DNA from 2 places in the Thioclava litoralis genome. Region 1 is predicted to be linked to the other one. Evidence: riboswitches for the same ligand, from Rfam matches in the RefSeq annotation. Region 1 holds a riboswitch; the other holds the start of a gene.

Region 1 (16,170 bases):
TTTTCGTGAAATATTGTTGCGTATGCGAATTGCATTCGGTAATCTTAATTCGTGGATAGGTGAAAATAACCTAAAGGATAAGCGCCATGAATACCCAGCAACGTCCAGCGCAAGCCGCTCTTCGGCAATTCCTCCGCGTCTCTTCGATCAAGGGATGCATGGCGCATGCCGCAACGGTCACCCTGCCTTCGGGATGGTGGGTCCTGCCCAGTGCGGGGTTGGGTCTGGCAAGCTATCTGCTGGTGGCGCTGGCGATCTGGTCGGCCCATTGAGCGCAGCAGGTGCCGCCCCTTAACGGGGCAGCACGATCTCGGCCATCAAACCGCCAAGCGACGGGCTTTCGCGCAAATTGAGATTGCCACCGTGGGCGCGCACGATATCGGATGCGATTGACAGCCCGAGGCCCACGCCCTGCCCCAAATCCTGATTGCGCGCCGGATCAAGGCGCGTGAACGGGCGCAGGGCCTCTTCGCGGCGCTCGGGCGCGATGCCCGGCCCCGGATCCTCGACCGCGATCTTGATGGTCTTTTCTCCCAAAGTCACACCAACCTCGGCCTGCCCGCCATAGCGCAGCGCATTGCCGATCAGATTGTCGAGCGCGCGCCGGATATCGTCGCCGCGCAGTTTCGCAATGACCTCTCCCGCCTCCGGACAATCACCCAGAATCACGGGGCGCCCGCTGCGTTGGGCATAGTGCACCGCCTCGCGGACAAGCTGGCCGATATCGGTGTCATCCGGCGCGGCGGCCTGTGCCTGATTGCGCGAGAATTCGAGGAAAGCGTCGATCAGACGGCCCATCTCGGCCACATCCATCTCCATATCCTCGATATCCTTGGCATCTTCGGGGTCGCGCGGCAGCATCGACAGGCCAAGACGCAACCGCGTCAGGGGGGTGCGCAGGTCATGGCTGATGGCCGACAGCATCATCGTGCGCTGTTCGATATGCCGCTCGATCCGGTTGCGCATATCCAGAAAGGCCGCCCCCGCCGAGCGCACCTCCGTCGCCCCCGAAATCTTGTAGGGCACAGACTGACCACGCCCGAAGGCTTCGGCCATCAACGCCAGATGCCGGATCGGCTTGAGCTGGTTGCGCAGGAACAAGAAGGCCACGACCGTCATCAGCAGCCCGACCACCAGCATCAGCACAAGAAGCTGATGCGGGTTCGACGCAGAGGCCCTCTGACGGGAAAAGTCTATCTTCATCAGACCTTTGTCGGTTGAAACCCACAGCACCACCCGATCCCCGTCCGTCAGATCGATGGCCCGCACCGGACGGACAAGCTGGTGCAGAACGTCCATCACCACCAATCCGGTCAGGTCATAGAACTTGCGATGGTCGCCGCGTGTCTCGTCGAGAATCGCGGGCAGATCGGTGGTCATCTGCAAAGGTGTCCCGAGGCGCTCCACCTCGGCCCGCGCGGCGGACAGATCGGGGGCCTCATCCACGGCATCGATCAGCAGGTCGATTTCCAGCAGCATCGAGCCGGTCATCTGCTCGGTCACACGCTCGAAATGACGCTGGATAAAGACAATAGATACCACAAGCTGGATCGTAACGATCGGCAGCAGGAGGATCAGCGCGCCGCGACCATAGAGCCCGCGCGGCATCATTTGTTTCAGCCACTGGAATTTCATGCCAAAACCGTAGCGAGCAGCCGCAGAAAGGGAAAGCCAAGATGCCGTGTTCCGACGAAAATAATGGCACCACGGGAGCCTATGGCATCCGCCACGTGCTGGCCCCCAATCCCTCGCCGATGACACAGAACGGCACCAACAGCTATCTGCTGGGGCAAGGCGATGTGGCGGTGATCGATCCGGGGCCGCTGGATGAGGCCCATCTTGCGGCGATTCTGGCAGCGCTGGGTCCGGATGAGCGGATCACCCATATTCTGGTGACCCATGCCCATCTTGATCATAGCGCCGGTGCCAAGGCGCTTGCCGCGAAAACGGGCGCGGCCACCTATGGATTCGGGGCGCCCCAAGCGGGTCGAAGCGCTTTGATGCAGCGATTGGCCGAGGAAGGCCAGCTTGGAGGGGGCGAAGGTATCGATCATGACTTCCTACCCGACCACAATCTGGCAGACGGGGCGCAGATCACTGTGGGCGGGGCAAGAATTACCGCCCATCACACACCGGGTCATTTCAGCAACCATCTGAGTTTCGAATTCGGCACGACGGTGTTTAGCGGTGATGTCGTCATGGGCTGGACCTCGACGGTGATCTCCCCCCCCGATGGCGATCTGGCCTCCTATTTCGCCGCGCTCGACCGGCTCGAGTCACTTGCCCCGCACCAGCTTCTGGCCGGGCATGGCGCGCCAATCCTTGCCCCGCGCAAACGGATCGGCCAGTTGCGCGCCCATCGCCTTGCCCGCCATGCCCAGATTGCCGAGGCCACACACATAGCCCCCGTCTGCGCCACAACGCTCGCGCGGCAGATCTATGGCGATCTGCCCCCTCGCATCCTGCAAGCCGCAACCCGGAATTGTCTGGCCCATCTCATTGACATGATGGAAAAAGATGAGCTTTCGGTGGCAGGTCCCATCACCGATCAGGCGATTTTTCAACGAAGATGAATTTCTGCCAAAAAAACGTCATTTAGCCTCTTGCATGCCCGAAAACCCGTCGCTATACAGCGCCACATGTTCCGGCGTAGCTCAGCGGTAGAGCAGTTGACTGTTAATCAATTGGTCGTAGGTTCGATCCCTACCGCCGGAGCCAACATCCCGTCATCTGGGTCAAGATGAAATACCGTGTTCCGGCGTAGCTCAGCGGTAGAGCAGTTGACTGTTAATCAATTGGTCGTAGGTTCGATCCCTACCGCCGGAGCCAATATCAGAAAAACCCATCAAAGTCAGTGACTTGGATGGGATTTTTTGTTTGACAAGGTCATCCTTATCCCTCTGTGCCCCAAAGCGTGGTTTTTACTGCGCCCAAAAAGTCGGAGCCAAAGATGGGACGCATTGCTTACCTGACGAAACGCGGTGCCGTGTGGTGGTATCGCCGCCGCTATCCGGTTATTGTCATACATCCATCACAAAATAACCAAATATCAGTGCCTTGTTACGACAGTGGTACCAGCCTGCAAGCGCGCGGCCATTTGGCGGTCAGCTTGCGCACCCGTTCCAAGAGAGAGGCCCGCATTCTCGGTGCCTTCATATCTGCGGATTTCGAGCGTGCGTGGGCGATGATCGAGGCGGTTATGAACGACCACGAATTTTATACCGACATGATGAACGCCATAGCGCTGACTATGGCTAAGCATTTCCGTTCTCTAATCGAGAAAATCGCCCAGGGGCCAGCGTCCAGCTTCCCCGATGGGGTCAAGCTGCGCGCCTATCGCATCTTGGAACAGGACTTGCGCAAGGCGCTCGGTGTCGAAGGCAAAGTGATCATTGCGGACGAGCATCCAACCCCACAAGTCGAAGATAGCCGGCAGGCGGAAGCAATTTGCCAAGCCGAGCGCAATGCCCTCAAGCGAACCGCGCGTCAGTTTAGCGAAGACGCCGATGAGCACGACACAATCGGGATCAGTGAACTGATCGAGAAGCTTATAACCGGCGACCGCCTGTACGATGTGCGCCGGGACAAGACCTGCTGGCGCAAGGATGGCCAAGGTGATGTGCTCCACTGGGAAGTCGTCGGCCCGGACGGATCATGGGACTGGACCCTTGCGGAACTGTGGAACGGGGCCGAGGGCGTTGCGAAGAAAATCAACGAACGGCCCGGACGCCAGTCCGTGATCGCACTGCCTTATGAATTGTGCGAGGGCGGTCATGAAGCGGCACAGCGTGTCGCGCGCAGCCATTGCCTGTGGCTTCGGGATCAATACGGCATCGCCAGCACATGGGCACTGCACGCGCCTAACCCCGAGGCCTATGGAGAAGGCGCAAAGAACTGGCACATCCACATTGTCGAGACAGACCGGAGAATGACAGTGTGCGGGGCTGGCCGTCCGGTGTTCGGCGCGAAGGTGCGAGAGCTGACCGACGCCAAGCAGGGCAAGGTTGAAATCGAGCGGCGGCGCAAGGACTGGAAAAAGCGCGATAACGCGGAACTCCAACGGGTCAGAGCAAACAACCGTGTCAATCTGGGACGGAAACCGCGGGGAGATGGCCCGGACTACATTCCCGGTGTTCATCGTGGCCCAAAGGTCAATGCGATACTGCGGAAACATCAAGCGGCAACGCGCGGCCATGATCGCGGGTCGCGCCTTGCCGCCGACCCCGAAACGCGTCGCGTCCTACCTTGCCTATGCCGCCGCCCAGAAGACCGCCAATGCAGCACACCGGGCAATCTGGCAGGCCACAGGGAGGGCCGTTTCGCAAATCGCCACGGCCTCTGTCCAGTTCGACGAACCAACTGCCCCGCCCAACACGGCCAAGAATCGTGCGGAGCCGGGACAGTCCAAGGAAGCAGCAACATCCATCGCGCCGCCCAGCGATTTGGCCCACGATGAGGAACAGGCACGTAGACGCGAGGAACGGGATTGGGAGCGCTTTTCGCAGCAGGAAGCCCACAAAGCGCTTTCACAGCGTCAGAGTGATCGTGGTCTCTGACCGTCGCTGGCGAAATTACATGTTATGACCGGCCAGCTCTGTCGCTACGCGGGTGGCCGTGAAAAGAACCGAACTCGTAGATTTTGCCATTGGATTCGTATTGGTCGGTTAGAAGTGTAACTGGCTCAAAGCCGGGTGCATCTATCGTACACATGTCATAGGCTCCGAGAGGGGCGAACGGGAAAAGGCGCGGCGGAGCTGCCGATCCCGCGTTAGAAACAAAATGTGAGTCGAGTAGATGAAGCCTTATACGCGGTCGATTATTGAGCTGTTTGATGGAAAGAAGCGATTTCTAATACCTCTGTATCAAAGGCAGTATGCTTGAAACATCGAAGCTCAAATTCCCCTTCTTTGGGAAGACATCGAGCGCATAGCCAAGCGAATTGACGAAGATCGAATGTCAGTAGTTCCCCATTTCATGGGCGCGATGGTCATTGGCCAGATAAAGACCTTTGGTAAGCAGGTTCAGGCGTTCGAAATTATTGATGGTCAGCAGCGGTTGACAACTTTTCAAATAGTCTTGGCAGCTCTTAGAGATGTCGCTTTGGAAGCGGATTCAAGATATGCATCAGAGCTTCAAAAATACCTTTTGAATGATGGTGTGATGGAGCACCCCGAGATCGAACGGTTCAAACTTTGGCCGTCTTTGATGGATAGAAGGTCATTCACTGGAATAATTGACCCGGAAGCATCAATTGAAGACATTTTGCCGAAGCAACAAGATGTTGGTTTCGTCAAGAAATCAGTGCTCGCACACGAATATCTTAAAGACGCCATTAGAAAGCATGTCGTTGTTGACGGTGTCTTTGATGAGCACCGTTTTGAGAAGATATTCGAAGCCTTGAAGGACGGATTGGCTATTGTGTCAATCGAGCTTGAAGGTGGTGACGACCCTCAGACCATATTCGAAACGTTAAACAGTCGGGGGGTGGAGCTTTCTCCGGGTGACCTGATGCGCAACTTCATCTTCCAGCGCGCGAAAGGTATGGGCCAAGTGGAAGGGTCGCTCAATGTTGACAAGCTTTATGAACAACACTGGTTGCCGCTGGACAGGCCGTTCTGGACTCAGGTTGCATCCAGAGGCCGACAGTCAAGCGCAAGGCTTGATTGGTTGCTCACCGATCACCTGTCGATGAACATCGGAAGTCTTGTGTCCATCGAGAACCTTTACGATAGCTATCGGCGCTGGATCTTGAACCAGAGGCCATTTTCCAGCGTTGTTCCAGAGCTTGAAGTGATTTCCGCATCTGCCAGAGTAGAAGAACACTTGTTCCGACAGGGTAAGTCAGACCCGCTTGGCGACTTCGGTCGCTTCGCGCAAGCATTTGATGTTTCAACCGTTTTGCCGCTAGTGCTGTATTTGGCCACCGAGGCGAACCTTGGTGATCGTCTGCCCGAGGCCCTGTCCATTCTAAAAAGCTATATTTTGCGACGCGACATCTGCCGCCTTACAACGAAAAACTACAATAAACTTTTTGTCGGCCTAATCCCCAAACTGCGCGAGGCACCTGGGGATCAAATCAAGTCCCTGTTCGAAAGCCTGTCAGAGCGTGAAAGCGACATCGATAGATGGCCAGATGATGAGGAATGGAACATCGCTTGGATGACGCGCGATCAGTATAGTCCTGTCCGTCAGAATCGTTTGAACTACCTCTTTGAGTTAATCGAAACTGAGCTGCGAAGCGACCGGAATGAGAACATAGAAATAAAGTCTGCTTTGACAATCGAGCATATCATGCCTCGAAAATGGCAGGAAAAATGGCCGCTTCCGGGCTACGAAGATGCGGATTCGATTGACGATTTCGATATGGAATTCCGATCTAAGACGCTCCGCCGAGGTAAGGTAGTTGATACGATTGGGAATCTGACGCTTTTAACGCAAAAGCTCAATTCTAGTGTTTCCAATGGGCCGTATGCGACCAAGATGCCTGCCATTCGCGCTCATTCAAGTTTGGCTTTGAATCGGGATTTGAACGAATGGAATCATTGGGATGAGGAAACGATAGAGCAGCGCGCTGAGATACTCTTTAAATCGGCCAAACGTATCTGGATTTCTCCAATCCGCGATGAAGGTTTCTCCAAAACAGTTGAAGTAAACAACAGCGGTTCACGATCTGGTTTACCGGAAGATGGAACTCTGTGTGAATTTACTTACAGCGGTGAGGTGTTTAGAGGGATCATCAAGAACGGTCAGCTTGTTGTCGAGGGACAGATCACTCCGTTCAGCACATTTTCCGGTGCATCGCGGACCATTACACGGACAAGTCGGAATGGCTGGAACGATTGGTATCTCGACTTTGGGGATGGACATCTGATTTTGGCAGACAGTTGGCGCAAGTCATAGACGCAAATAGGTCAAAGAGACTGAGACGAATGGTTGAGCGATCACTTTGATTATATCGTCTAGTTGGACTGAGAGTAGGGAGACGGCCCGGCCAGTCGCCTCCCACCCGTAGTAACCCATACCGGTAATCTGTCACACGACGCGCAGATGTTCAGCTCGGTCCTTCGCTTTGAGTTCAATCAGGCCGCGCGTCCCGTTTAGATAGGCTTTGCCGACCTCGTTCAGGCAGGCCCCACGGCGATGGATGTGCTTCTTGGACAGTTCTGGAACTTTAACAATGCCCATACCGTTCAAGCGGCGGCCAAATCTAGCGTTTGTGAAATTCTCGCCTTCATTGACCTCGGCAAAGCGTTGATAGGCCCGAAAGTGGACACCCCGCTGCCATCCGTCGTACACCCGCCCGTGAAACTGTCACCGACAGACATCACCTTGTACTGACAGGCCACCAGTAGTGTACGGTCTTTGCGAGGATGAATTTTACGGGGGGCTTCTTAAGGGGGATTGGGGCAATTCGGGGAAGCGCACAAACCGCCGTCGAGGAGCTCGGAAGCCGAACGGGCTCAAAGCGGATGTTCGCCCTCGGCGGTCAGAGCGCAAAGGACGGCGGGACCTGCACTAGCAGAAGGCGGGGGATCGGCCCTGTTATGGTTAGAAAAAGAAATCCAATATGTTTTGATCAGTATATTGGGTCTATTTATCCCCTTAGCACAAATATGTGTAATTGTCTTATGATATCTCCGCATATCGCCTGCGCGCAAATGCGGATTGTGCGTTAGGCAGATCAATTTATAAAACGGCCTAGCTTACGAAAGTAGGCTGAAAGCGTAACGAGTTTCCTTTTAATCCGGATACTGTTCGAAAATCCGGTTGCTTGGCTTCGGGATCGGCTCCGCTCGTTCCAGAAGTGGATGCCCTTTCGATGACGCGGCCAAGCACAGTGGCGTGTTTTACGAGTGCAGGTTCTCAGGGTTCGTACCGTTGGGCCAGTCGGTCCGCGGTATCGACCTTTTCCTGATCCTTCCGATATGCGTCCTTCAGATATGCGGTGTCGAGCGCGGTTCGAGCGTGGCCCATGCCAGGCAGGGACCATGCGCCTATCGCCCGGGGGCGATAGTTTCCCGCCTTTCTGCCTCAGGCGCTGTGCCGTGTTTTGCGCATCAGATAGATATCCATGATCCAGCCGTGGGTTCTGCGGGCCGCGGCGCGGGTCTTCATGATCTGCGGTGCCATGCGCGAGAGCGGGCCGCTCAAGCGGATTTCTTCTTTCATACCGGCATAGGCGGACCACCAAATCTCGAGACCTTCCGGGTCGAGAGCCTCGAAGGCTCCGCCCTGATCCAGCATCACGACAACCGTCCCGATGCCTTCGGGCCAGCCCTCCTGGCGCAGTTTGCGTCCGGTGGTGATGGCCACGGCCGCACCGATTTCGTTCAGCGGGATCGCGTGGCCCGCAGTCATCGCCTGTATCGCGGTGATCCCGGGCACAACGCTCAGTTCGAGCGGGGTAGCGCGCGCCACCCTTTCGGCAATGCGCAGGGTGCTGTCGTAAAGCGACGGATCGCCCCAGACCAGAAACCCCGCGCGCCCGCCTTTTGGCAAGGCCGCGTGCAATTCGCGCTCCCAGATGCGGGCAATGTCGTCATGCCAGTCATCGACCCTGCGACGGTAATCGGGTTGGGCGGGGTCGCGCACCGGCAACCGGAATTCGCGCAGCTGTGGCCCCTGCGTGCCGATGACCCTAGCACAGATCGCGCGGCGCGCTTCGGCCAGATCGTCTTTCCCGGGGCCCTTGAGCGGGATCAGGATCACATCGCAGGCCCTGATCGCGTCAATGGCCTGCAAGGTCAGATGGTCAGGATTACCGGCCCCGATCCCGATCAGCGACAGATGGAACATCCTACTCCCCCGAAAGATGAAAAGCGCGCCCCTTGCGGAACGCGCCTTGTCTTTAACAGGTTGGAACGGGGCTCACCAGTTCTTCGCCCCGTTTCTTCCGCGAAACCGTCGCGCGGCCTCAGGCGGTATAGACCCGCGAAAGCACGAAACGGTTGCGCCCGATCGCCTTGGCACCGGCCAGAACGGCCAGATCGATCAGCGGCTCCAGCAGGATCACCGACATATAGGCAATGCCGAAGGTCGCCACATTTACCAAAGACGCCGCCGAGACGCCCTCGCCATAAAGGACCCAGAACGCGACCCAGGCGACAACGCCCCCCTGATAGGCGGTCGAAAGTACCAGTGCCTGACGATAGGTGATATCGGCATAGGCCGTGTGAGGCGCGATGAGACGTTTGGCCAGTGCCGAAAGCGCAAAAAGCGGGACCAGCAGCGTGGTAACGTTCATGAAATATTGCGGCAGATCGAAGGGGGCAAAGAACAGCCCCTGCAGCAGCAGCCCCATTGCCAGACCGATGGCCGCCGGCACAAGGCCCAAAGTCAAAAACAGCGTCGAGCCCAGAATCAGGTGGACTTCGGACACGCCGACCGCGTGATGCGGAAAAACTTCGAAAAATACGAAAACGGCAGCGGTGGCCGCAACGGCGCGTGCAAGCGTGACCGGCAGATCGCCAAGATGGAGGGTTTTGATCGCCTCGCGGGTGACATAGGTGGCCGCGCCTGCGGCGGTGGCATAGCTCAGAAACAGTTTGGCGCCCGTAACGACGCCCGGTTCGATATGCATAGCGGTATCTCCCTGCCGTCGACCCCGACGGCGTGATTGATGGAACAGACAGGGCTTGCGCCCCGACGCACGGCAGGTCTCCTGACTTGCGGTTCATCGCCATCGCGCCGCCTTCCCCCGATTTCGGACCGGAGTGGCTGTCAGGCGCGGACTCGCCGCTTACAGTTGCGGGGGCAGTTCCGGATTTGGCGCCTGATGGCTACACCGCACCGGATTCCCTTTTCATCCGGCAACACCTCTTGGCTGCCGGAAACCGTCTCTCCGGTTTTGAATAAGCGAAGGGCTCAGGTCAATAAGACCTAAGCCCCGAGCGGAAGTTTTTCTCTGTAGCTGTCTCGGATTCGCGTCTCAGCCGGGGGCAAGCGCCCCGTAAAAGATCAATGCCGGTTTTTGCGACACGGCTCCGGCGGATAGTTCCGCCGTTATCTTGGCCGCCAGCGCGCGCATCGTGCCGCGCCAGATCACCTCGTCGGGATGGGAAATCGATTCGGCCATCAGCGCCGGAGTGTCCAGATCCAGCCCCGCCTCGGCCAGCCGCTCGGACAGCGCAACAAAGGTCCGGCGTGCCATATAGACCGCCGTAACGGCCTGCGGATCGGCCAGCGCGGCCATATTCATCTCGTCGGGCAGCGCCCCCGTGACATCATGGCCGGTGACAAATTGCAACCGCCGCGCCGTCAACCGCCGTGTCAGCGGGATTTGCGCCGCCGCCGCCGCCGAAGAGGCCGCCGTCACCCCGGGAACGATCTCGAAGGCGATCCCCGCCGCACGGCAGGCGGCCAGTTCTTCTTCCAGCCGCCCGAAAATACCGCAATCGCCGGATTTCAGCCGCACCACCTTGCCGCCGCTGCGGGCATGGTCGACCAGAAGGCGGCTGACATGGTCCTGTTTCGGTGAGGGGCGCCCTGCCCGCTTGCCAACGCCGATCAGGTCACAATCGGGGCGTGCAAGATCAAGGATCGGTCCGGCAGAGAGATCATCGAACAGGATGGCGTCGGCCTGCCGGATACGGTCGGCGGCGCGCAGGGTCAAAAGCTCCGGATCCCCCGGACCCGACGAGACGAAACTGACGAAACCGCTCATGCGACCTCCGAAATCAGGTGAAAGAATGTCCCGCTGACATAGCCCCTGCGCGAGCCGGTTTCCACCACCGATGCACCCGCCGCATCCACCACCTCGGCCAAAGGCAGATCGGGTTGCGCGAGGATGGTCGAGAAATGGAACTCGTGCCCGCGCAGCTTCTGGCCTGCCGCCAGACCGGGGATGGGCGCGGCCAAGGTGGCCAGCCGGTAGCCCAGATGCATCTTGCGCGCCGCATAGGATGTCTCGAGCCCCAGCAATCCTGCCATCTGGTGGCGGTGCCCGTCCTTATCGACAAGCCCTTGCCCCAACACCATATAGCCGCCGCATTCTCCATGCACGGGGCGGGTTCCGGCCAAAGCCGTCAGACCCGCCAGAAAACGCCCGTTCGCAGCCAGACGCCCTGCATGCAATTCGGGATAGCCACCGGGCAGCCAGACGCAATCGGCGCTTGGGTCGGGGGCCTCATCCGCCAGCGGCGAGAAGGGCATGATCTCGGCCCCTGCGGCGCGCCATCCTGTTACAAGATGCGGATAGAGAAAGGAAAATGCCTGATCTTGCGCAAGCGCGATGCGTTGTCCGGGCGGGGGAACGGGGCGTCCGTCCCCTGCGGGACATTGCGTCGGTGCGGCCAGTTCACGGATCTGCGCCAGATCCAGATGGGCGGTCACCAGATCAGCCATCGCGTCAATCTGTGTCTCAAGCTCGGAGCGCTCGCTGGCCTGAACCAGCCCCAGATGGCGCGAGGGCATTTCAAGCCCCCTTACCCGCGGCAGGCAGCCCAGACAGGGCACAGCCGCTGCGGCCAGACCCTCGCGCACCATCGCCTCGTGACGCGGGCTGGCCACGCGGTTGACCACCACGCCCGCCACCCGCACATCGGCGCGCAGCCGTGCAAAGCCCAAGGCCACCGCGCCGACCGATTGTGCCTGACCGGATGCATCGATCACCAGCACCACGGGCCAGCCTGTCAGCGCCGACAGATCCGCCGCCGTCCCGCGCGCCGTAGCCCCGATTGCGGCGACCCCGTCAAACAACCCCATCGCGCCTTCCGCGATCACCAGATCGGCCCCCTGCGCAGTGGCGATGATCTGCCCCATCAGCCCCGCCGGCATCGCCCAGCTGTCAAGATTGGCCGAGGCCATGCCTGAGGCCGCATGATGAAAGCCCGGATCGATGTAATCCGGCCCCGCCTTGAACGGGCGGACCACCACGCCCGCCCGCCGGAAGGCGCGGAGTAAGCCCAATGTCAGCGTGGTTTTGCCAGTGCCCGATCCGGTGGCCGAGACGATCAGCCCGTCGGGGATCATTCCTGCCCCTCCGGAAAGCGCGGCGCGGTGCCCACGGGGCGGTAGCGGCGGTCGTAATCGCCCGCGTAAAGGCAGCTCTCGGCAAAGCCTTCCTGCGCAAGGCTCCGCCCCACCAGAATAAGTGCCGTGCGCCCGCGCAGCCCGTCGCTGGCGGCAATCACCTCGCCCAGATGCGAGCGCAGGATCTGCTGGTCGGGCCAGCTTGCGCGCCAGACCACGGCCACCGGACAATCCGCCCCGTAAAACGGGGTCAGCCGCGCGACGACCTCGTCAAGCACATGCACCGACAGATGGATCGCCAAGGTCGCGCCGCTGCGTGCAAAGGTCTCCAGCGTCTCGTTTTCCGGCATGGGCGAGGCGCGGCCCGAGGTGCGCGTCAGCACCAGCGATTGCGCGACACCGGGCAGGGTCAGTTCGGTTTCAAGTGCCGCCGCCGCCGCCGCAAAGCTGGGCACGCCGGGGCAGATCTCGTAGGGGATGGCCTCGGCACGCAGACGGCGCAGCTGTTCGCCCATCGCCGACCAGATCGACAGATCCCCCGAATGAAGCCGCGCCACATCCTGCCCGGCCTGATGCGCCTTACGGAGTTCGGCGATGATCTCGTCCAGTGACAGCGGAGCGGTATTGATGATCCGCGCGCCGCTCGGGCAATGCGCAAGCAGCGCCTCGGGCACCAGCGATCCGGCATAGAGGCAGACCGGACAGGCGGCAATCAGATCGCGCCCGCGCAAGGTAATCAGGTCGGCGGCCCCCGGGCCCGCGCCGATGAAATAAACGGTCATTCCTTCTTCTCTCCCTTCAGGCTGTCGGCAAGGGCGGTCGTCATTGTGCCGCAGGGCGAGATGGCCCTTGGCTGCACGATCCGCGCCTCCGGCCCTGCCGCCACAAGCGCCAGTGCCTCGGCCACCGAGCCGGTGCCGAACCTCTCGGCCACGCGGGCCGAATATGTGGGGGTCGCAACCCCGTTCAAACGGCTGCGCGCAATCAGGCAGACCGGCAAACCAGCGGCTTGCACGGTCTGAAGCGCGGGATGATCGGCCTTATCCGCAAGGATCGCCAGCATGTCGGGCGCAACTTCGCGGGCGGCATCAAGAAGCGCCGCGAGGGCCGCGCTTTCGGCACGCGATTGCAGCCCCACTCCCAGCACCCGCGTCATCTGATGGCACTCCATTGCAGGATCGGTCGTGCCCTGTTCCAGCCACGCATGCGCCCCAGCGGGGCCTCTTCGGCCAGTTCGACCCGCAGCAGATGCCCGCCACATTCGGCCTGAAGCGCCAGATACAGCGCTTCGCTTTCCAGCGTCACCGCATTGCCCACCAGACGTGTGCCTGCGGGTATCCGCGCCCAAAGCGCTTCGAACCCTTCGCGCGACAGCCCGCCACCGATAAAAACGGCATCGGGGGCGGCAGATGGCAGGGTCTGGGGCCACTGCCCTTCATGGATATCGATACGGTGCTCGACACCGAATTGCGCGGCGTTCTGTCCGATCTGCGCCAGCCTGTCTGGGCGCGGCTCCAGCGCGCTGGCCCGCCCGCCTGCCAAAGCCCATTCCACCGAGATAGAGCCGCATCCCGCCCCCAGATCCCAGAGCCTTTCGCCCATACGCGGGGCCAGCGCCGAAAGCGTCAGCGCTCGAACGGGGCGTTTGGTGATCTGGCCGTGATGGGTAAAAAGATCATCGGGCAGGCCGAAGCCACGCGGCAGGCCCTGCCCGCCCGCAACGGCAATCGCCACCAGAACCGGTGCGCCGAAATGACCTGCCACCTGATCGGCGCGCATCCGGTGACGGCGCTCTCTCGGCCCCCCCAGCGCCTCGAAGACCGTCAGCTCCGACGCCCCGAAGCCCAAGCCCGTCAGATAGGCCCCGAGGTCGGGCACCTGTGCACCGCCGCGCAACGTCACGACCAGCTTCGCGCCCTGCTGCAAATCCGCCCGCATGCGGGCCAGCGGGGCGGCATGCAGACCGAAGCTTGTCACCTCTTCCAGCCGCCAGCCCAGCCGCGCCGCAGCCCATGACACCGACGAGACCGCCGGATGGCAGATCCAGTCCTGCGGCGACAGATGGCGCACCAGAGATCCGCCCGCCCCGTGCCAGAACGGATCGCCCGACGCCAGAACCACCACCTCCAGATCTGCAGGCCGTCCCTCGCGCAGCGCCAGAACGGGGGCCAGATCGAAGGGGATCGGCCACGCGCGCCCGCGCGCCCCCGCCCCCACCAACTCCAGATGGCGCGGCCCGCCGAAAATGACGTCCGCGCGTGCCAGAATTTCGCGGCTTGCATCCGACAGTCCCGCTGGTCCATCCTCGCCCAAACCGATTATGTGCAGCCAAGGCTTACCCATGTCCCGTATCCTTCTTCTGGGTGGCACCACCGAAGCCGCTGAAATGGCGCGCCTTCTGGCTGTTTCGGGCCAGAGCGCGGTATATTCCTATGCCGGTCGCACCCGCGCGCCGGTGGCGCAGCCGCTGCCGCTTCGGGTGGGCGGATTTGGCGGTATCGAAGGGCTGCGCCACTATCTGCGGCGCGAGACCATCACCCATGTCATCGACGCGACCCATCCTTTTGCCGCGCAGATGAGCCGCCACGCCCTGCATGCCTGTGCGGCAGAATCTGTGCAACTGTGCAGCTTCGAGCGGCTGCCCTGGCAGGCGGGGCCGCGCGACCGCTGGCGATCCGTGCCCGATATGGAAGCCGCCGCCGCCGCGCTGCCCGCCACGCCCGGCAGCATTTTTCTGGCGATCGGACGGCAGAACCTTGCGGCTTTCGCTGGGGCGCCCCAGCATCATTACCTGCTGCGTCTTGTCGATCCGCCCACCGATCCGCTGCCACTGCCCGATGCGCAGGTCGTGCTGGCACGCGGACCGTTCGAGACGGCGCAGGATCTGGCCCTGATGTCCAAGCATCGCATCACGCTTGTGGTGGCCAAAAACGCCGGAGGACGCGGGGCGGAAGCCAAAATCGAGGCGGCCCGGCAGTTGCAGATTCCGGTGATCATGATCGAACGCCCCATACTTACAGGGCGCCGGATCTTCCATCACGCCGATGACGTTCTGGGCTGGCTTGAAAGCACCGGTGCAGGGGCCGCGGGAGATCATGGCGTTCAGGATGCCTCGGGATAGGAGCGCGGCGTATAGGTGAACCGCCCGACCTGCCGTGTTTCGGCGGTGCCCAGAATCACGACGGTGCGCATATCGGCCATGTCTTCACGGGCCTGCCCCAGAGGCACCGTCACAATCCGTTCGTCAGGGCGCGAGACATTGCGCGCAAACGAAACCGGCACCGTTGCGGGCAACTCTTCGCGCAGGATCGCCAAAGCCTGACCGAACTGGTGCGGGCGCGAGGCCGAACGCGGATTGTAGAAGCCCATCGAAAATCCGGCCTGTGCCGCAAGCCGCAGCCGCTTCTCGATGATCGGCCACGGTTTGAGGTTATCCGACAGGTTGATGGCGCAGAAATCATGCCCCATCGGTGCCCCGATCCGCGCACTGGCCGCCAGCATCGCTGTAATGCCCGGCAGGATACGGATATCGAGATCCTGCCAGCCCTGCGGCCCCGCCTCAAGGGCCTCGAACAGCGCCGAAGCCATTGCAAACACCCCCGGATCGCCGGAGGAGACAATCACCACCCGCGCGCCCTTGGCGGCCAGTTCCAGCGCATGGCGGGCGCGGTCCAGCTCGACCCGATTGTCGCTTTCATGCTTGGTGAGCCCCGCACGGTCGGGCACGCGGCGGACATAGGGAATATAGCCGATGATATCGGTGGCCCCGGACAGCGCGGCCTGCACTTGCGGCGTCACCAGATCCTCGTCACCGGGGCCAAGCCCCGCCACTTGCAACCAGCCGCTCATGGTCTGCGCCCCTGCCCATGCACCACAACAATCGAGAAATAGGGCACCTCGCCGGTGACCTCGTCAAGCCGTCGCACGGTCTGGTTGTCCATCGTGCCATGCGTGACGATCCACGCATCCCCGAATTTACCGGCGCTCTGCAACGCGCGGGTCAGCTTCGGCAGATTGCGTCCGATCTTCATCACCACAAGCGCGTCGGTCTGCGCGATCCGTGCCGCCAGATCGGCCTCGGGCAGGGTCGCCATCGCAACGGTCAACACATCATCGCCCCATGTGATCGGCGCGCCGGTCGCCGTCCAACAGCCCGACATCCCCGTAATTCCGGGCACGACCTCAACGGGAATACGGTCC
Region 2 (16,170 bases), on a different replicon from region 1:
ATCCGCCTCAAGGACGGGGCGCTGGTCAATGCCGAGGGTGCGCTGGCGGGGGCCCATACCGATCTGGTGCACTGCCTGCGCAATGCGGTGACGCGAATGGGCATGACCGTCGAGACCGCCTATCGCATGGCGGCACTGGTGCCGCGCGATGCTATGGGGCTGGCGCGTCCCGATCTTGCGGCGGGCCTGCCGGTGGCCGAGCTGCTGCTGCTTGATGACCAGCTGCAGCATGTCACGGTGTAGCGATGCCTAGCGCAGCTGGCGTTTGGCCAGTTTGCGCGCCAGTGTCCGGCGGTGCATCCCCAGTTGCCGCGCCGCCTCGGAGATATTGAAATCGGTGGCGCGCAGCACTTCCTGAATGCGTTCCCATTCATTCACCCGAATGCCCCCCGAGGCCTGCCCCAAGGCCAGATCCGTCTCGCCCGCGCCACGCGCGAAAGCGGCCTCGATCTCGGCGGCGGTGGCGGGCTTGGCCAGATAATGCCCCGCACCCAGCTTGATCGCCTCGACCGCTGTGGCAATCGAGGCAAAGCCTGTCAGCACGACGATCCGCGGCGCCGGATCAAGCGCGGCCAGCTCGCGCACGCATTCCAGCCCGTTCCGCCCCGGAAGCTTCAGATCCACCAGCGCAAAATCGGGCGGGGATTGCGCCGCCACGATGGCCGCCTCTTCGGTCGAACCGGCCTGCGACACCGCAAAGCCGCGCCGTGTCATGGCCTCGGTCAATGTCTCCGCCAGGGCGGAATCATCCTCGACGATCAGCAAGTTACGCACCGCTTCTGTCATGTCTCGTCCTCTTTCAACGGCAGGCTCAGTCGCACCCGCGCACCACCTTCCGCCCTGTTCTCGACCGACCAGTCCCCGCCCAGCCTACGCACGGCATTGGAAACCAGATACAGCCCGAACCCCCGACCGGGGTCGCCCTTGCCCGCCGCCATAGGCCGCACCGGATGATCCAGCACCGCCTGCGGAAATCCCGGACCATCATCGTCAAACACCACCACCAGATGACCGGCCTCGCGATGCGCCGACAGGGTCATATGGCGCGCGCCTGCCTGCTGGGCATTGGTCAGGATATTGCGCAGCGCCTGTTCCAGCATCGTATCGGCAATCAGCGCCGCCCCCAGCACCGGCGCGGGCCGCATCTCCACCTCCAGCGCGCCCCCGTCCTCGCGCCAGTCGGTGATCACCTCGTCCAGAAATTCGCCCGCAGGCAGCGCCTCGGCCAGATCCAGCCGGTCAAGCCCTGCGGCAAAAAGCATGCCGCTGACAATATGTCGGCACCGTGCCAGCTCCTGCTGCATCCGCGCCAGAACCTTTTCGCGGCGTGGACTGTCGGGAATGCCGCTTTCGTGCCATTCATCCAGCGTCACCGCCAGAGTGGTCAGCGGTGTGCCCAGATCATGGGCCGTGCTGGAGGCCATCACCCCCAGACGCACGAAATGCTCGTCTTCCACCAGTTTCTGCCGCAAGACCGCAATCTGCGCATCCCGCGCCGCCAGATTGCGCCGCAGCCCGCTGACAAACCATGTCAGAAGCCCCGCCGCCAGCACGAAGCTGAGAAACATTCCCAGCAGATGCAGGCCGAAAAACCCGTCGCCGGTCATCTGGGTCATTTGCTCCGGCCCCATCGCCGGCAGTCGCAGCGGACGACCGTGGCGCAGCAGCCAGAAATGCGCAGCCGCAGCCGCAGACAGGATGAAAATCACCTGCGGCATGGGGGCCAGCAGCAATCCCAGCATCACCTGCAAGATGAACAGCGTCACGAAAGGATTGGCCGCCCCGCCGCTGAAATACAAAAGCACGGTCAGCGCCGCGATGTCGATCAGCAGCTCGACGGTCACGATCCAGTCGGAAACGGCCAGCCCCTTGCAACAGCGCCAGAGCGCAAAGAGATTGATCGCGCAGGACAGCCCGATCACCGCCATCATCTCGGGCACCGGCAGATCCGCGCCCAGATAGAGCACGGTCACCGCAATCGCCAGCGCCTGCCCCGCAAGGGCGATCCAGCGCAGCCGGATCAGCAGCGCCAGATTGCGGCGTCCGGTATCTTCGGACAGCGCCCGAATGGCGTCATCGGGGTCGCCGGAGGCGGCAGGCGGCAGGACAGGTGTCTTCATCGGACCTTCAGAGGCTGGCAGGCAGGGGAGTGCAGGCGGCAGTCGGGTTTAACATAATCTTCTTTTGCGCAAGGGCCAGAACCTGCGGGTGATGGGTCACAATCAGCATCATCCGCCCTGCCCCCAACTGCCGCAGCCCCGCAATCACCTGTGCCTGCGTGGCGCGGTCCAGCCCTTCGGTCGGCTCGTCCAGCAGCAGCAGCGGGGCCTCTTGCAGCGCCGCCCGTGCCACGGCAAGCCGCCGCGCCTGCCCCCCCGAAAGCCGCGCTCCCAGCTCGCCCAGACGGGTCGCAAGCCCCTGCGGCATCGCTGCCACCTCGGCCCGCAGCGCCGCCAGATCAAGCGCGTTCCAAAGCGCCTCGTCACTGGCCCCGGGCTGCGCCAGCCGCAGGTTTTCGGCAATCGTGCCGTTAAACAGATGCACATGCTGGTCCACCACCGCAATCCCGCCACGCAGATCGGCATCGGACAGCGCCCGCAGATCCACCCCCGAAAGCGAGATCGCCCCCTCGGACGGGTCCCAGAACCGCTGCACCAGATTCAGCACCGTCGTCTTGCCCGCCCCGCTTGGCCCCGTCAGCGCAAGGCTCTGGCCCGGTACAAGCCGCAGGCTGAGATCACGGATCACCTCCGGCCCGCCGGGATAGGCGAAAGACACATGATCCAGCACCAGTTCCGGCGCGCGCGGAGGTCGGGGATGGGGCGTCTCGAGGACTTCGGGCGGCTGGTCGGCCAATTCGAAAATGCGCCGCGCCGAAGCCATCGTGCTGTCCCAATGCGCCACAGCCGCCGGAAGCCCCGCAACGGTTTCCATCGCCGCCATCACCGCCAGAACCAGCATCGCCATCTCCGGCCCCGACAGGGTGTGGCTGCTGACCTGCGGGATCAGCAGCACCAGCGCGCCCAGCACCATCCCCTGACCGACAAGGCTGCCCAAGGCGGTGAAGACCGCGCCCAGCCATGCCTGCCTGCGCTGCGCCGCCACCATCCGCGCGGCGCAGGCCTGCACCAGCAGGACCTGCCGCTCCACCGCGCCAAACACCTGCAATTCAGCCAGACCGCGGGTCAGATCGGCGCTTTCGGCCTGTAGACGGGCACGGGCGCGCGTGATCCGCCCGCCGCTTTGGCGCAGGAACGCGCGCTGGATCAGCGGCACAAGCCCGCCCGCCACGCAAAGCCCCAGCGCCACCCAAAGCGCCAGCGGCCACCAGACCAGCCCGAGCCAGAGCACCACCGCCCCGCCCGCAACCAGCGCCGAAAGCACCGGCCCCAGAAGGCGCAGGTGGACATTTTCCAGCGCATCCACATCGCCCCGCAGTCGCGCCAGCAGATCCCCATGCCGCAGCCCCCGAAGACCGGCAGGGGCCAGCGGCACAAGGCGCGTATAAAGCCACGGGCGCAGCTTGGCGATCAGGGCCAGCGTCGCCTCATGGGTCACCAGCCGTTCCAGATAGCGCGCCCCCGCCCGCAGCAGCGCAAGGCCACGGATGGCCGCCGCCGGTGTGAAAAATTCCAGCGTCAACCGCCCCAGACCCGCAAGGGCCATCGAGGTGATGAACCATCCCGACACGGCCATCAGCGCCACATTCGACAGCATCACCGTTACCGAGAGCGCGACCCCAAACGCGATACGCCAGCGGAACGGTCTGCACAGATGTAACAGGCGCCGCAGATCAGACATCACGCACCTCCTTCGGCGCCTCGAAGAAGGCCGCAGGCAGATCCTGTGGTGGCCCGTCAAAGACCACCTTGCCCGCCTGCAGCATAATCAGATGATCGGCAAGCTGTGCGCAGGCGCGGTCATGGGTGATGATCAGGCGGGCCGCATCGGGCGTGGCCGCCAGAACGCTGCGCATCAGGGCCTGCGCGCCTTGCGCATCCAGCGCCGCCGTCGGTTCGTCAAGGATCAGAAGCGCGGGCGAGACAAGCAGGGCCCGCGCCATCGCCACCCGCCGGATCTGGCCGCCCGACAGGCCCGCCCCGCCTTCCCCCAGACGGGTGGCATAGCCCTCCGGCAGGGCAGAGATAAACCCGTGCGCCTGCGGGGCCCGTGCCGCAGCCTCGATCCGCGCCTGCGTCGCGGCGGGCTGGCCAAGCGCGATATTCTCGGCCAGCGTGCCCGCAAACAGGCGCGGCGTCTGTGGCAGCCAGCCGATACCCGCCCGCAAGTCCTGCGCGGCGATCGTCTGCCCGTCCAGCAGGATCTGCCCGCTGGAAGGCGAGACTTGCCCCAGAAGCAGCCGCGCCAAGGTGGTTTTGCCCGCCCCGCTTGCGCCCATCACCGCAAGGCTCCGCCCGCGTTCGAGTGTGAAGGAGAGCGGCCCCACGCTGTCCCCATCGACATCGGTGCTGGCAGAGCGGTCGGCATGGGTAAAGCTCAACGCCTCCACCCGCAGCATCCGCCAGTCGCGCGGGGCGATCCCTGCGGCGGCGATCCCTGTGGCGGCGGGCTGATCGGGGCCGATCAACGCCATCATCGCCTCGCCCGCACCGATGGCCGCCATACGTGCATGATAATGCTGGCCCATCTCGCGCAGCGGACGGAAGAATTCGGGCGCGACCAGCAACGCGAACAGTCCCGGCAAAAAGGTAAGATCGCCGTAATACAGGCGGAACCCCACATAGACCGCCACCATCGCCACCGCGATGGTCGAAAAGAATTCCAGCACCAGCGAGGACAGGAACGCCAGACGCAGCACTTTCATCGTGACGCTGCGATAGCCTTCCGACATGGCCGCAACCAGCGCCGCCTCGCGCCGCGCCGCGCCAAGCTGGCGCAGGGTCACCAGCCCCGCGATACGGTCGAACAGATGCGCCCCCATCACCATCAAGCGCTGCCATTGGCGACGGTTGAGCGCCTCGGCCCCCTTGCCGACCACAATCATGAAGACAGGAATGACGGGAGCGGTCACCGCAAGGATCAGCGCGCTGACCCAGTCGAAGGGGATCACGCAGACCAGCACCAGCACAGGGATCAGAGCCGCAACAAGACGCTGGGGCAGGAAGGCCGCGAAATAGTCCTGAACCGCTTCAACCCCCTCGGACAGGATGCCCGCGACCTCGCCCGAAGGCGGCAGATCCTGCAGCCTCGCATGCCCGATCCGCTGCAGGATGATCCGCCGTAGATGCGCGCGGATCCTGCCCCCTGCCTCGAAGGCCAGCCCTTCACGCAAAACATCAAGAATGGCTCGTAACATCATGGAAATGATGAATAAGGATATATCGCCCTGCAAGGACGAAAGCGCGACCCCATCCACCACCACCGCCGTAATCATGCGGGCGGTGGCATAGGCCTGCAGCACCACCATCGCCCCCGAACCGACCGCTGCACAGACCGACAGGGCCGCAACGCTGCGCCCCGCCAGACCATGACGGCGCAGCCAGCCTTCGATGGGCCGGACGGCGTCCCCATGCAGGGGACGCGGGGCTTGCGGGCGGGCGGGCACAGACATGCGCGCTCAGTGGTGCTCGTAGGCGACCAGCTTGGAAATCCGCGCACGGAAGACCCAGATCTGGTACCAGTTATACATGATCATAACCGGCAGGAAGCCCCCCATTGTCATGGTGAAGGTGATCAGCGACACCTGCGGGCTTGCCCCGTCACGGATGGTCCAGGTCCCCGGAACAAGCCAGGGATGCAGCGTGACCAGCATGCCCAGACCAAGGATCAGCACAGCGGCGTTATACCACAGGATCGCTGCCAGATCACGGTCGCGCAGCGTGTCGCGGCGGACCTGCTCGATGCACCACAGCGCGGCCAGCCCGAACAGCCCCCATGCCCAGAAATGCCGCCCGAACCACGCGTCGCGCGCCCAGTCGAAGAGCACCGCACTCCAGACCAGCGTGACCAGCACAGAGCCGATTGCCAGCCAGAAGATCACAGCCGTCCAGCGGGCCGCATCCTGCCGGATACGCTCGGTTTTCTCAAAACGCGCCCGCACGAAAAGCACCCCCGAAAGCGTGACCGCGACACAGGCGGCAATCCCCGTCCAGATCGAGAAAGCCGAGACGAAATTGAAGGCACCGCCCGCATAATAGGGCAGCTTTCCGGCCTCATGCACCAGCGGAAAGCCCTGCAGGACCGCCCCCACGCTCATGCCGCCGAAGAAGGTGACGGTCAGGCTGGACAGGCCGAACACCCAATCGGTGAAGCGCTGCCATTTCTCGGACGCGAGATGGCGGAATTCGATCGCAACCGCCCGCGACATCACCCCCCAGAGCACGAAGGCCAGAGGCACCATCAGATAATGGAACGCCGAGCCATAGACAAAGGGGAAGGTGCCGAAAAGAATGCCGCCCGCCACGATCAGCCATGTCTCGTTGGCATCCCACGTGCCCGCCATCGCCGCCATGATCGCGCCGCGCTCGTCATGGTCGCCCACCACAAGCCCGAAAATCCCTGCCCCCAGATCGGCCCCGTCCAGCACGATATAAAGAAGCATCGCAACCCCCAGACCAAGCCACCAGGCATTGGCAAGGAAATACTGCATGTCATCAAGTTGGGTCATCTCGTTTTTCTCCCCTCAAACCGGACGGATATATTCGGGACGTTTCGCATGCGGCCCTTCGGGCAGGTCCAGCTCGCCCAGCGTTTCCTCTCCGTCCCCCGCGACGGGGCTGGTCAGGTCGGGCCCGTTCCGGCAGACCTTCAGCAGATACCAGATCGTGCCCGCAATCACGGCGCATTCGAAAATGGCAAAGCCCGCAAACCAGAAGCTGGCCAGACCGACCGACAGGTTGGACATGCCATCCTCGACCCGCATCATCCCGTAGACAATCCACGGCTGACGCCCGATCTCGCGCGTCCACCACCCCGCAATGACCGCGATATACGGTAGCGAAACCATCGCGATACAGACCATCAGGAAGCGGCGCTGAAGCGGCGCATAGCTGGCACAGAGCTGACGACGGTAGCTCAGCCAGCCCCCCCAGAGCGCCACCGCCAGAATGGCCCCGCCAATCGCGACCATGATCCGGAAGCTGTAGAACGGCAGCACCACCGGCGGGCGCTCGTCTTCGGGGAAAGTATTCAACCCCTCGACCGCGCCATTCCACGTTTTGGTTTCAATCAGCGACAGCGCATGCGGGATCTTGATCGACCATGCCAGACCGGTGCCCTCCTTGTTGGGCCAGCCGATGACGTTCCACGCGGTATTGGCGTTCCCATCGGCATCATAGGTGTCATACTGGCCCTCCATCGCCGCCAGCGCCGCCGGTTTATGCTCGAGCACATTCTCGCCCAGCAGATCGCCCAGATAGATCTGGCCCGCCGCCACAACGGCCAGCGCGACAAGGCTGTAACGCAGCGGACGGATGAACAGCTGGACCTCACGGCGCTTGAAGACGAACCATGCGCAGACCGCCACCACAAAACACAAAGACAGCTCGACCGCCGCCAGCAGCATATGCGGGAAAGCCGCGAAGACATTGGGATTGAACAGCGCGGCCAGCCAGTCGGTGACATGGAACATCCCGTCCTTGAACTCGATCCCGGTCGGCGTCTGCATCCAGCTATTGGCCACCAGAATCCACATCGCCGACAGCGTCGAGGACAGCGCCACATTGAATGTCGCAAACAGGTGCATCTTGCGGCTGATCTTACCCCAGCCAAAGATCATCAGACCGATAAAACCGGCCTCATACATGAACGCCGTGATGGTCTCATAGCCCAGCACCTGCCCGAAAAACGGCCCCGCAGCCTGTGAAAACGGCCCGTAAAGGATCCCGAAGGCCATTTCCATCGTCACGCCGGTGGCCACGCCCGCGCCGAAATTGACAATGAAGAGCTTCTCGAAAAAGCGGCACAGCCGGTACCAGCGTTCATCATTGGTACGGAACCATGCCAGTTCGAAACTGAACAGGATGATGGCAAGGCCGATCGTAAGCGGCGGAAACAGGATATGTACGGAAGAGATCAGCGCGAAATCCATCCGCGAGATCAGGACACTGAGTGGATCTGGTTGCATCGCAACGCCTTTTGCTGTGGCAGCGCCCATAGCCCTTGGCCGAGGCCGGAAAAGGCCCTCATGCCCGATATCAGGAAACAACGCCGCATTTGCTGACGCGCCCGTTCCTAAACCCGCAGTGCAAGGCGCGGCATTGGACAAATTGTCCAATGCTGAATACATCTTTTCGCGCGGCACATATCGGGGTTTACGTTTTGTTAATAACAACTTGCCTGACGGTCTTCATGCAGGAAATGAATAGATATGCGCCTTGAAGGAAATTGGTGGGGATTCAGTAAAATAAAGATGTTTCAATGCCCTATGGTAAAATCCTCATCTCAGGTTTTAACTGTAATTTAACCATTTCGCGCTGATCCCTCTCGCGGCAGAGAAACCAAAGGCCCCATACGTACACAAAAGCGCCAAGCGGATCGCCTCCGCTTGACGCCAGCTAACCTGTCAGGACCAATCCCGCTTGCCGTCCATGACTAGCGCGACAGGATCTCCTCGAAACGCTCTCTGGCGCGGCGCGGAATGGTGTCGGGCAGGGTCTGGGGCAAGGGGTCGACCGTTTCCCCGACATCGATCACCATGACCATTCCCATCGCGTAGTGCGGCGTGCATTTGATGCCATAGCGCCCCGCCACATCAAAGCGCACGGTCTCTTCTTTCGAGAGCGGCCCCAGAAACGGAGTTGCGCCTTGGGGGAGCATTTCCTTGATCGAAGCCGCGTTATGGCCCTTTTGTGTGGGCACGAAATGCACGCTGTCGCCAAGGGCGATTGTCAGATGATCCGGCTCATAGACCATTGCCCCTCCCGCGCCGCGGTTCAGCATCTTGACCTCATGGGTTTCGGCCATCACGGCATCGGGCAATAGCAGCGCCGCCACCGCGATACATCCAATAATTGCACAATATTTCAATATACTATCCTCATAATGCCTGTATAAAATGCAGCAAGGGCCTGCCGTCCGGATCGCGGATATGCTGCGCCTCGACCCCGAAGCAGCCGCGCAGATGGTCCAGCGTCAGGACCTCGGACGGGGGGCCGATCGCGCGCAGTCGACCGTGCTCCAGCAAGGCGACCCTATCACAGCCGAACGCCTGATTGAGATCATGCAGCGCGATCACCCGCGTCACCGGCAATGCCCGCACCAAGCCCATAAGGGCCAGTTGATGGCGGATATCCAGATGGTTTGTCGGCTCGTCCAGAAGCAGTAACTCGGGGGTCTGCGCCAATGCCCGTGCGATATGCACCCGCTGCCTCTCGCCCCCCGACAGGCTATGCCAGAGACGGTCCTCCATGCCCTGCATATCCAGCGCCGCCAAGGCCTTGGCCACATGCGCGTCGTCCTGCGCGGTCCAGCCCCGCAAGGGCGACAGAAAGGGGATGCGTCCCAATTCGACCGCTTCGCGCACCCGCAAACGGTCGGTGGTTTCGGCCTGCTGTTCGACAAAGGCGATCTTCTGCGCTCGCGCCCGTGCCGAGATCCTGTGCAATGGCACTGCGCCAAAACGGATCTCGCCCGAGGCGGGTTTGCCCAAGCCCGCCATAAGCCGCATCAGGGTGGATTTCCCCGACCCGTTCGGGCCGATCAGGCCCAGACATTCCCCCGGCTCCAGTTGCAGGGTGATCGCGTGCAGCAGCGGCGTGCGATGCGCCTTGGCGCAAACATTCTCGAGATGCAGGACCATCAGCGCGCGCCCCGCATCAGGATCAGGGCAAAGGCCGGTGCCCCGACCAGCGCCGTCACCACACCGATGGGCAGCACCTGCCCCGGAACGATGATGCGGGCCAGAATATCCGCCGCCACCAGAAACACCGCCCCCGCCAGCGCCGAGGCCGGCACAAGGCGCTGGTGGCGGGTGCCGACCAGAAAGCGCATCGCATGCGGAACCACCAGCCCGACAAAGCCGATCGCCCCTACTTTGGCCACCAGAACCCCCACCATCACCGCTGTGACCGTGATCAGCAAGCCGCGTGTCCTGCGGATATCCACCCCCAACGAGGCCGCGCTCTCGGCACCGAAGGTAAAGGCATCCAGTGCACGCCGGTACCAAAGGCATAGCCCGACGCCCAGACAGGTCACGAAGACCGCCGGGGCCACGTCCTCCCAGCGCACGCCCGACAGATTGCCCATCAGCCAGAACATGATGCCGCGCGCCTGTTCGGCATTGGCAGAGCGGGCAATGATGAAGGCGGTGAGCGCGTTGAACATCTGGCTCCCCGCGATCCCCGCCAGAATGATGGCCGCCGCCCCCTGATTGCCGCGCCCGCCGCCCGGAATGGCATGGGCCAGCGCCACCACCGCCCCGAAGGCGGCCAGCGCCCCGACCAATGCCCCCGCAGACATCGACACGGCGCCCGCGCCGATACCCGCCACGCTGACAAGCACCGCACCGGTCGAAGCCCCTGCCGAAAGCCCCATCAGATAGGGATCGGCCAGAGGGTTCCGCAAAAGCGCCTGCAAGACCACCCCCGTCAAGGCCAGCCCCGCCCCGCAACTGGCGGCGACAATGGCGCGGGGCAGACGGTAGCTCCAGATGATACCGGCATCGATGCGGTCCAGCGGATAGCCCGCCTGCCACAGATGATTGGCCAGAACCTTATAGACGGTGGCCAGCGGCAGGCGGGTCTCGCCAATGGCCGCCCCTGTCAGCACAGTGCCCGCAAGGACCAGCGCGATCCCCCCCCAGACCATCCAAGGCGCGGCGGAGGCGCTCATTCGAAGGTCATATCCGAAAGCGCTTGCGACAGGCTGTCGAGCCCGTAGATGCTGCGCATGGTCGCGCTCATCGCATGGGCATCCATGACCACGATATGCCCCTCCCGCACGGCTTTCATCTGGCTTGCCACAGGGTCGGTCTTCAGAAAGTCCATCTTGGCCGCGACATCATCGGCGGGGAAGCGGCGCCGGTCCATTTTGGCGATCACGATCACATCCGGATCCGCTTTGGCAATGGTCTCCCAACCGACGGTAGGCCATTCCTCGTCCGACTCGATCACATTACGGATGCCGAGTTTACCCATCATATAGCCCGGCGCACCAAGACGACCGGCCACATAGGGGTCCAGCTCCAGATCCGCCGAGGAGAACCAGAAAACGGCCGACAGACCTTCGGGCAGGTCCAGCGCCTGCGCGCGCGCCACGGCTTGGGCTTCTGTCGCCTGCAACGCCGATACCAATGTCCGGCCTGCGGGCTGCACGTTGAAAATCTCGGCAAGCTGGGTGATCCCTTTATAGACCTGCTCGGGGGCAAAGGCCCCGACCCGCGTGCCGTCGCCACCGGTCGAATTGTCCTTGGTGTCGCAATCGGCGGGCATGATATAGGTGTTGATCCCGACATCGTCGAACATCTCGCGCGTGCCGACAATACCGCTCGGCCCGACATGCCATTCATATTGCACCGCAACAAGATCCGGCTTCTGCGCCAGAACACTCTCGAAACTGGGATCGTTATCGGCCAGACGCGGGATCGTCGCATTGACATCGGCAAATTGCGGCAGCACCGGATTGAACCACACCGAGGTGCCCTTGACCTTTCCTGCCAGCCCCAGCGAATAGAGGATCTCGGTCGCCGACTGTCCGATCGTCACCGCGCGCTCCGGTGCCGCCTCGATCGTGAGGCGTTTGCCGCAATTTTCCAGCACCAGCGGATACTGCGTAGCCCCCGTCTGTGCTGGCGTTTGCGCCCAAAGCGGCGTGCTGCCCAAAAGCAGTGCCAGACCGGCCGGTAAAATCAATCTCATATGCCCAATTCCTTCAGAAGGACCGGAAAGCACCATATGGGATGACGGATCCGCCGCCCCGCAGGGCGAAGGGAGACAACCCACCGACACACCCCGTCCGGTTTGAAAATCCGATGTCGGCAGGTCTCCTGACTGGCGCCTCATCGCCATACCGCCCTTCCCAAAGCAGTCGATGCCTGCCTCAGTGGATTCCGGTCCGGCTCTTCGCCTACAGTTGCGGGGGCAGTTCCGGTTCCCGTAGTCCCACGGGGCGGATTCCCTATTATATCCTCTCGGATACCGACGCGATGTGTTTGTCACCCCCGCGCCCCGAGGTCAAGCGGCCAAAGCCCCCAACTGCACGATGCCGCTCTCTGCGCGCCAAATGCCGCAAGGAGCCGCCCGCAAGGGGCGCTTGCACGCAATCCGCCCCGAACCGCCAGCTGTTGCACCAAGGCCAGCCCGACCTTCCCAGTCCCTGCGCGACAGTTTTGCCCATTTAATTCCCCGCGCTTGCAGCCTAAAATGGCAGCAAGACTGCCTAAAGCCTAAAGGGAGCATTCCGCGCATGGCCTCGCCGTTTTTTACCGGACCGGAGAATGGCAGGCCGCCGTCTCCCGCCGCCCATCGTTCGCTGATCTACCGTATGGCGCGGCGGCTCGAGGGATATTCCATCGGCATGGTGCCGGAATTCATTGGTGTCGCCGAAGGGTTGCGCGCCTCGCTGGCCTTTGCGGTGATGGTGCTGACCGCCGCCGCCAGCGGCGAGCCGAAACTGCTTTGGGCGGCATTCGCAGCGTTCTGGGTCTGCCTCTGCGATCCGGGCGGGCGCGACCGGACCCGTATCCGCGCAATGGGCGCCTTCGTGGCCGCCGGAACCCTTGCCGCCTTTCTCGGTGCGGCCAGCGCGGGGCTTGGCCCGCTTTATGCCAGCCTGACGCTGATCCCGCTGATCTTCCTGCCGGCATTGGGCGGCATCTTCGGACCAAGCGGGGCCCAATCGGGCACGCTCATCTGTGTGGTGGGCGGGGTCGCCGTCGGGTTTCCCAATGATCCGGTCGCCTCGCTCCATCTGGCGGGGGCGTTCCTCGTGGGCGGGATCTGGGCGCTGGTGTTCAGTTTCTGGATCTGGAAGCTGCGTTCGCAGGGGCCTGCACGGCGCGCGATCGCTTCGGTTTTCACCCGTCTGGCCGAGATGAACAGCGCCATGGCCGCACGTCTGGGCCGCGAAGAGATCCTCGGGGCGGCAGAACCCGAATACCGTCGCGCGCTGCGGGCCGCCATCGAACGCGCGCGCGGCACGATCCTTGGTCTGGGCAATGGCCATACCCAGTTCATGGCAGAACTGGGCAGCGCCGACCGGATCTTTGCGTCCATGATTGCCCTTGACCATATGCTCAGCGATCCGTTGAGCCCCGAGGAAGAAGCCCCCCTTCGCGAACAGTTGGCCCGTATCGGCGCCCTGCTCAGCGAGGCGCAGATGCAATCCATGACCCGCCATCCCCATCCCGAGCGGCTGGTCTGGGAAGCCGAGGACCTTGCCCGCGCTGCCGACCGCGCCGGTGCGCGCAGTCAGGCCGTGGTGCGCAATCTGGCCGAAGCCTTCCTGCGTTTTGCCGAACATCTGCGCGGCGACAGCCTGTCGGGCAGCGCGCCGCAGCAGGACGGCACGCCGCGCCCAAGCTGGCGGCAGATCCCCGATGCGACCTTGCGCCATGCCCTGCGTCTGACGGTGGCAGTGGTGGTGACCTATCTGGTCTGTGTGGCGCTGGAGATGAAGTATTTCTACTGGGCCACGATGGCCACCATTGTGGTGCTACAGCCCGCGCTCTCGACCACATGGCCGCGCATGCTGGAACGGGTGCTCGGCTCGATTACGGGGGGGCTTTTTGCCGCTGGCCTGTTGGCCCTGTCGCCGGGGCAACTGCCCCTTCTGGCCGTCATTATCCCGACATCCGCAATCACCATCGCGTTCAAACGGGTCAATTATACGATCTTCACCATCGGGGTCAGCGCGCTCTTCGTGTTGGTGACCGAGCTGGTCATGCCCAATCACGGCATTGCCCTCTCGCGGGCGCTGGACAATATTCTGGGGTCGGTCATCGCCTTTATCGTTGGGGCGACCCTCTGGCCCGGACGCGCCGAGCCGCATTTCCGCGATATTCTGGCGCAGGCCGTGCAGGCGAATATGGATTATGCCGCCGCCGCCGTGGGCAGCACGAGCCTGCCCGAGCCGGTCGATGCGCTGCGTCGTCAGGCCGGACTGGAAAGCACCAATGCCGAGACCATCCGCCAGCGCAAGCTGATGGAAGGGCGGCGCGGTGCCGACCAGTTGAACGCGGCGGGCGATGTTCTGGGGGCATTGCGGGTGCTGGCGGGGGCGGTGACCACCCATGCGCTGATCTCGCCCGAAGCCGATCCCGAGAAAGAGCATCTGCTCCGGCAGACCGCGCAGTCTTTCGCCGATGCCATCCGCCATGCGGGCGATGCCTCCCTGCCCGCTTTGCCCGCGCAGACCTCGCCCACGGACCTCCGCAAGGCGCTTGAGTTGCTGCAAAACCGGCTTGACCTCTATCTGAAAGCCTGAGCGGCGCCTTTTTGCTAGGCAAACGTCCGACCCTCTCCCTGCAAATCCGGCGATCACGCCGGATTTCTCTCGCCATCGGCCCGCCGGAGGCGAAGATACGCCCGAGAAACCGCGGATATCTGGGGCAAGGGCGATGAGAATTCTGGTGATCGGGGCAGGTGTGATCGGCACGACCAGCGCATGGGCGCTGCAAGAGCAAGGCCATGATGTCTGCCTGATCGAGCGCCAAAGCACCGCCGCCGAGGGCACATCCCACGCCAATGCGGGGATGATCACCCCCGGCTATACCGCGCCGTGGCCCGCCCCCAAAATCTGGCGCAAACTGCCCAGATGGCTGTTACAGACCCACACGCCTTTCGCGATATCCCCCCCTCTGTCGCGCCGTGATCTGCGCTGGATGCTGGCCAGCCTGCGCCAGTGCCGCGCAAAATGCTACACGGCCAATATTCAGGCCATGATGGCCCTGTCGGTCTATAGTCAGGCGATGATGGCCCGCCTTCGCGACACTGTGCCACTGCACTATGCACAGCGCTTTGGCGGGACCTTGCAACTGTTCCGCCATCCCGTCAGCCTGACGGATCTGCGCCTGCATACCGACTATCTGGATCAGCGCGAGATCCCCTATGAGGTGCTGGACCGCGCGGGCTGCCTTGCCAGGGAACCGGGGCTGGAACGGGCCGAAACACCGCCCGTCAGCGGGCTTTACATGCCGCAGGATGAAACCGGTGACTGCTGCCTTTTTACCAGACAGCTTGCCGCCGCCTTTGTCGCACGGGGCGGCGAGATCCGCTATGACACCCCTGTTTCCGGCCTTCTGGTGGAAAACGGCCATGTGAGAGGGGCGATGGACCAAAAGGGCGAGGCGCTGCGCGCCGAACGGGTGGTGCTCTGCACCGGTCACGAAACACCAGCCCTGCTGGCCCCGCTGGGGCTGGACCTGCCGATTGCCGCGCTCAAGGGCTATTCGATGACGGTGCCGCTGCGCATACCTGCCTACGGGCCGCAATCCACCGTGCTGGATGACACCTATAAAGTGGCGCTGACACGGCTGGAGAACACGATCCGCGTGGGGGGCATCGCCGAGATTGCAGGCGGGCGACAAGGGCTGACCCGACGCCATCTGGAAACCCTGCGCCTGTCGCTGGCAAGCCTGTTCCCCGACAGCTATGTGGCCGAAGAGGCGCAATTCTGGGCCGGTCAGCGCCCCACCACACCGACCAATCTGCCGTTCATCGCAGAGACCGCGCTTGCGGGGCTTTATGTCAATGCCGGTCACGGGACGTTCGGCTGGACAATGGCCGCAGGCGCGGCAGCTTTGCTGGCCGATCTGGTCAGCGGCACCCCGAGCCCGATTTCCGCAGCCCCCTACAGGGTGCGAAAATAATCGTTGCACCGCTTGCGCCCCGATAGCGGGCCGACGTAAATTATCCGGCAGGTTCTGGACTGCTTTCATACGGAAAACCATCTTGCCCCAACGCGCCGCTTCCCCGTTTTTTGTGGTCTTCACACTGACCTGCGCCGGATTTCTATCCGGATGCGGGCTTGGCCATCGGGCCACGCCGGAGGAATGCATGGAACGCGCCATGTATTTCGAATCCAACCGCTCCAGCCGCGATGGCATGGTGGCCGTGGGCAGCGTGGTGATGAACCGTGTGAAGTCACCGGATTTCCCGAACACCGTCTGCGGTGTCGTCAGCCAGAAAAACCAGTTTGCCCGCGGGATCATGTCGCGCAAGATGGACACCCGCTCGGCTCCCTATCTGCGCGAGGCCGCCCGCGCCGTGCTGC

Evidence for each region. Region 1 has a riboswitch for cobalamin ahead of RPE78_RS13015 (energy-coupling factor ABC transporter permease). Riboswitches for the same ligand answer to the same signal wherever they lie in the genome.
Region 2: linked by a shared signal. The riboswitch ahead of RPE78_RS15515 (ABC transporter substrate-binding protein) and the one ahead of RPE78_RS13015 (energy-coupling factor ABC transporter permease) in region 1 are both predicted to bind cobalamin.

Annotation. Positions count from the first base shown of each region.
Region 1 covers NZ_CP135443.1:2,630,834-2,647,003, forward strand. Annotated here, with positions in the region: gene RPE78_RS12975 (hypothetical protein) at 87-272, shown strand; gene RPE78_RS12980 (ATP-binding protein) at 292-1,635, opposite strand; gene RPE78_RS12985 (MBL fold metallo-hydrolase) at 1,677-2,573, shown strand; tRNA gene RPE78_RS12990 (tRNA-Asn) at 2,644-2,718, shown strand; tRNA gene RPE78_RS12995 (tRNA-Asn) at 2,755-2,829, shown strand; gene RPE78_RS13000 (MobA/MobL family protein) at 2,951-4,456, shown strand; gene RPE78_RS13005 (DUF262 domain-containing protein) at 4,897-6,900, shown strand; gene cobF (precorrin-6A synthase (deacetylating)) at 8,032-8,796, opposite strand; gene RPE78_RS13015 (energy-coupling factor ABC transporter permease) at 8,915-9,580, opposite strand; cobalamin riboswitch at 9,634-9,853, opposite strand; gene cobA (uroporphyrinogen-III C-methyltransferase) at 9,929-10,663, opposite strand; gene RPE78_RS13025 (cobyrinate a,c-diamide synthase) at 10,660-11,970, opposite strand; gene cobM (precorrin-4 C(11)-methyltransferase) at 11,967-12,752, opposite strand; gene RPE78_RS13035 (cobalamin biosynthesis protein) at 12,749-13,126, opposite strand; gene cbiE (precorrin-6y C5,15-methyltransferase (decarboxylating) subunit CbiE) at 13,123-14,313, opposite strand; gene RPE78_RS13045 (cobalt-precorrin-6A reductase) at 14,312-15,091, shown strand; gene cobJ (precorrin-3B C(17)-methyltransferase) at 15,073-15,819, opposite strand; gene RPE78_RS13055 (precorrin-2 C(20)-methyltransferase) at 15,816-16,170, opposite strand, start outside.
Region 2 covers NZ_CP135444.1:411,468-427,637, reverse strand. Annotated here, with positions in the region: gene RPE78_RS15565 (N-acetylglucosamine-6-phosphate deacetylase) at 1-243, shown strand, start outside; gene RPE78_RS15560 (response regulator) at 250-786, opposite strand; gene RPE78_RS15555 (ATP-binding protein) at 783-2,120, opposite strand; gene cydC (thiol reductant ABC exporter subunit CydC) at 2,128-3,801, opposite strand; gene cydD (thiol reductant ABC exporter subunit CydD) at 3,794-5,572, opposite strand; gene RPE78_RS15540 (cytochrome d ubiquinol oxidase subunit II) at 5,579-6,628, opposite strand; gene RPE78_RS15535 (cytochrome ubiquinol oxidase subunit I) at 6,644-8,086, opposite strand; gene RPE78_RS15530 (pseudoazurin) at 8,554-8,988, opposite strand; gene RPE78_RS15525 (ABC transporter ATP-binding protein) at 8,999-9,760, opposite strand; gene RPE78_RS15520 (FecCD family ABC transporter permease) at 9,760-10,767, opposite strand; gene RPE78_RS15515 (ABC transporter substrate-binding protein) at 10,788-11,816, opposite strand; cobalamin riboswitch at 11,917-12,115, opposite strand; gene RPE78_RS15510 (FUSC family protein) at 12,364-14,382, shown strand; gene RPE78_RS15505 (D-amino acid dehydrogenase) at 14,516-15,766, shown strand; gene RPE78_RS15500 (cell wall hydrolase) at 15,891-16,170, shown strand, end outside.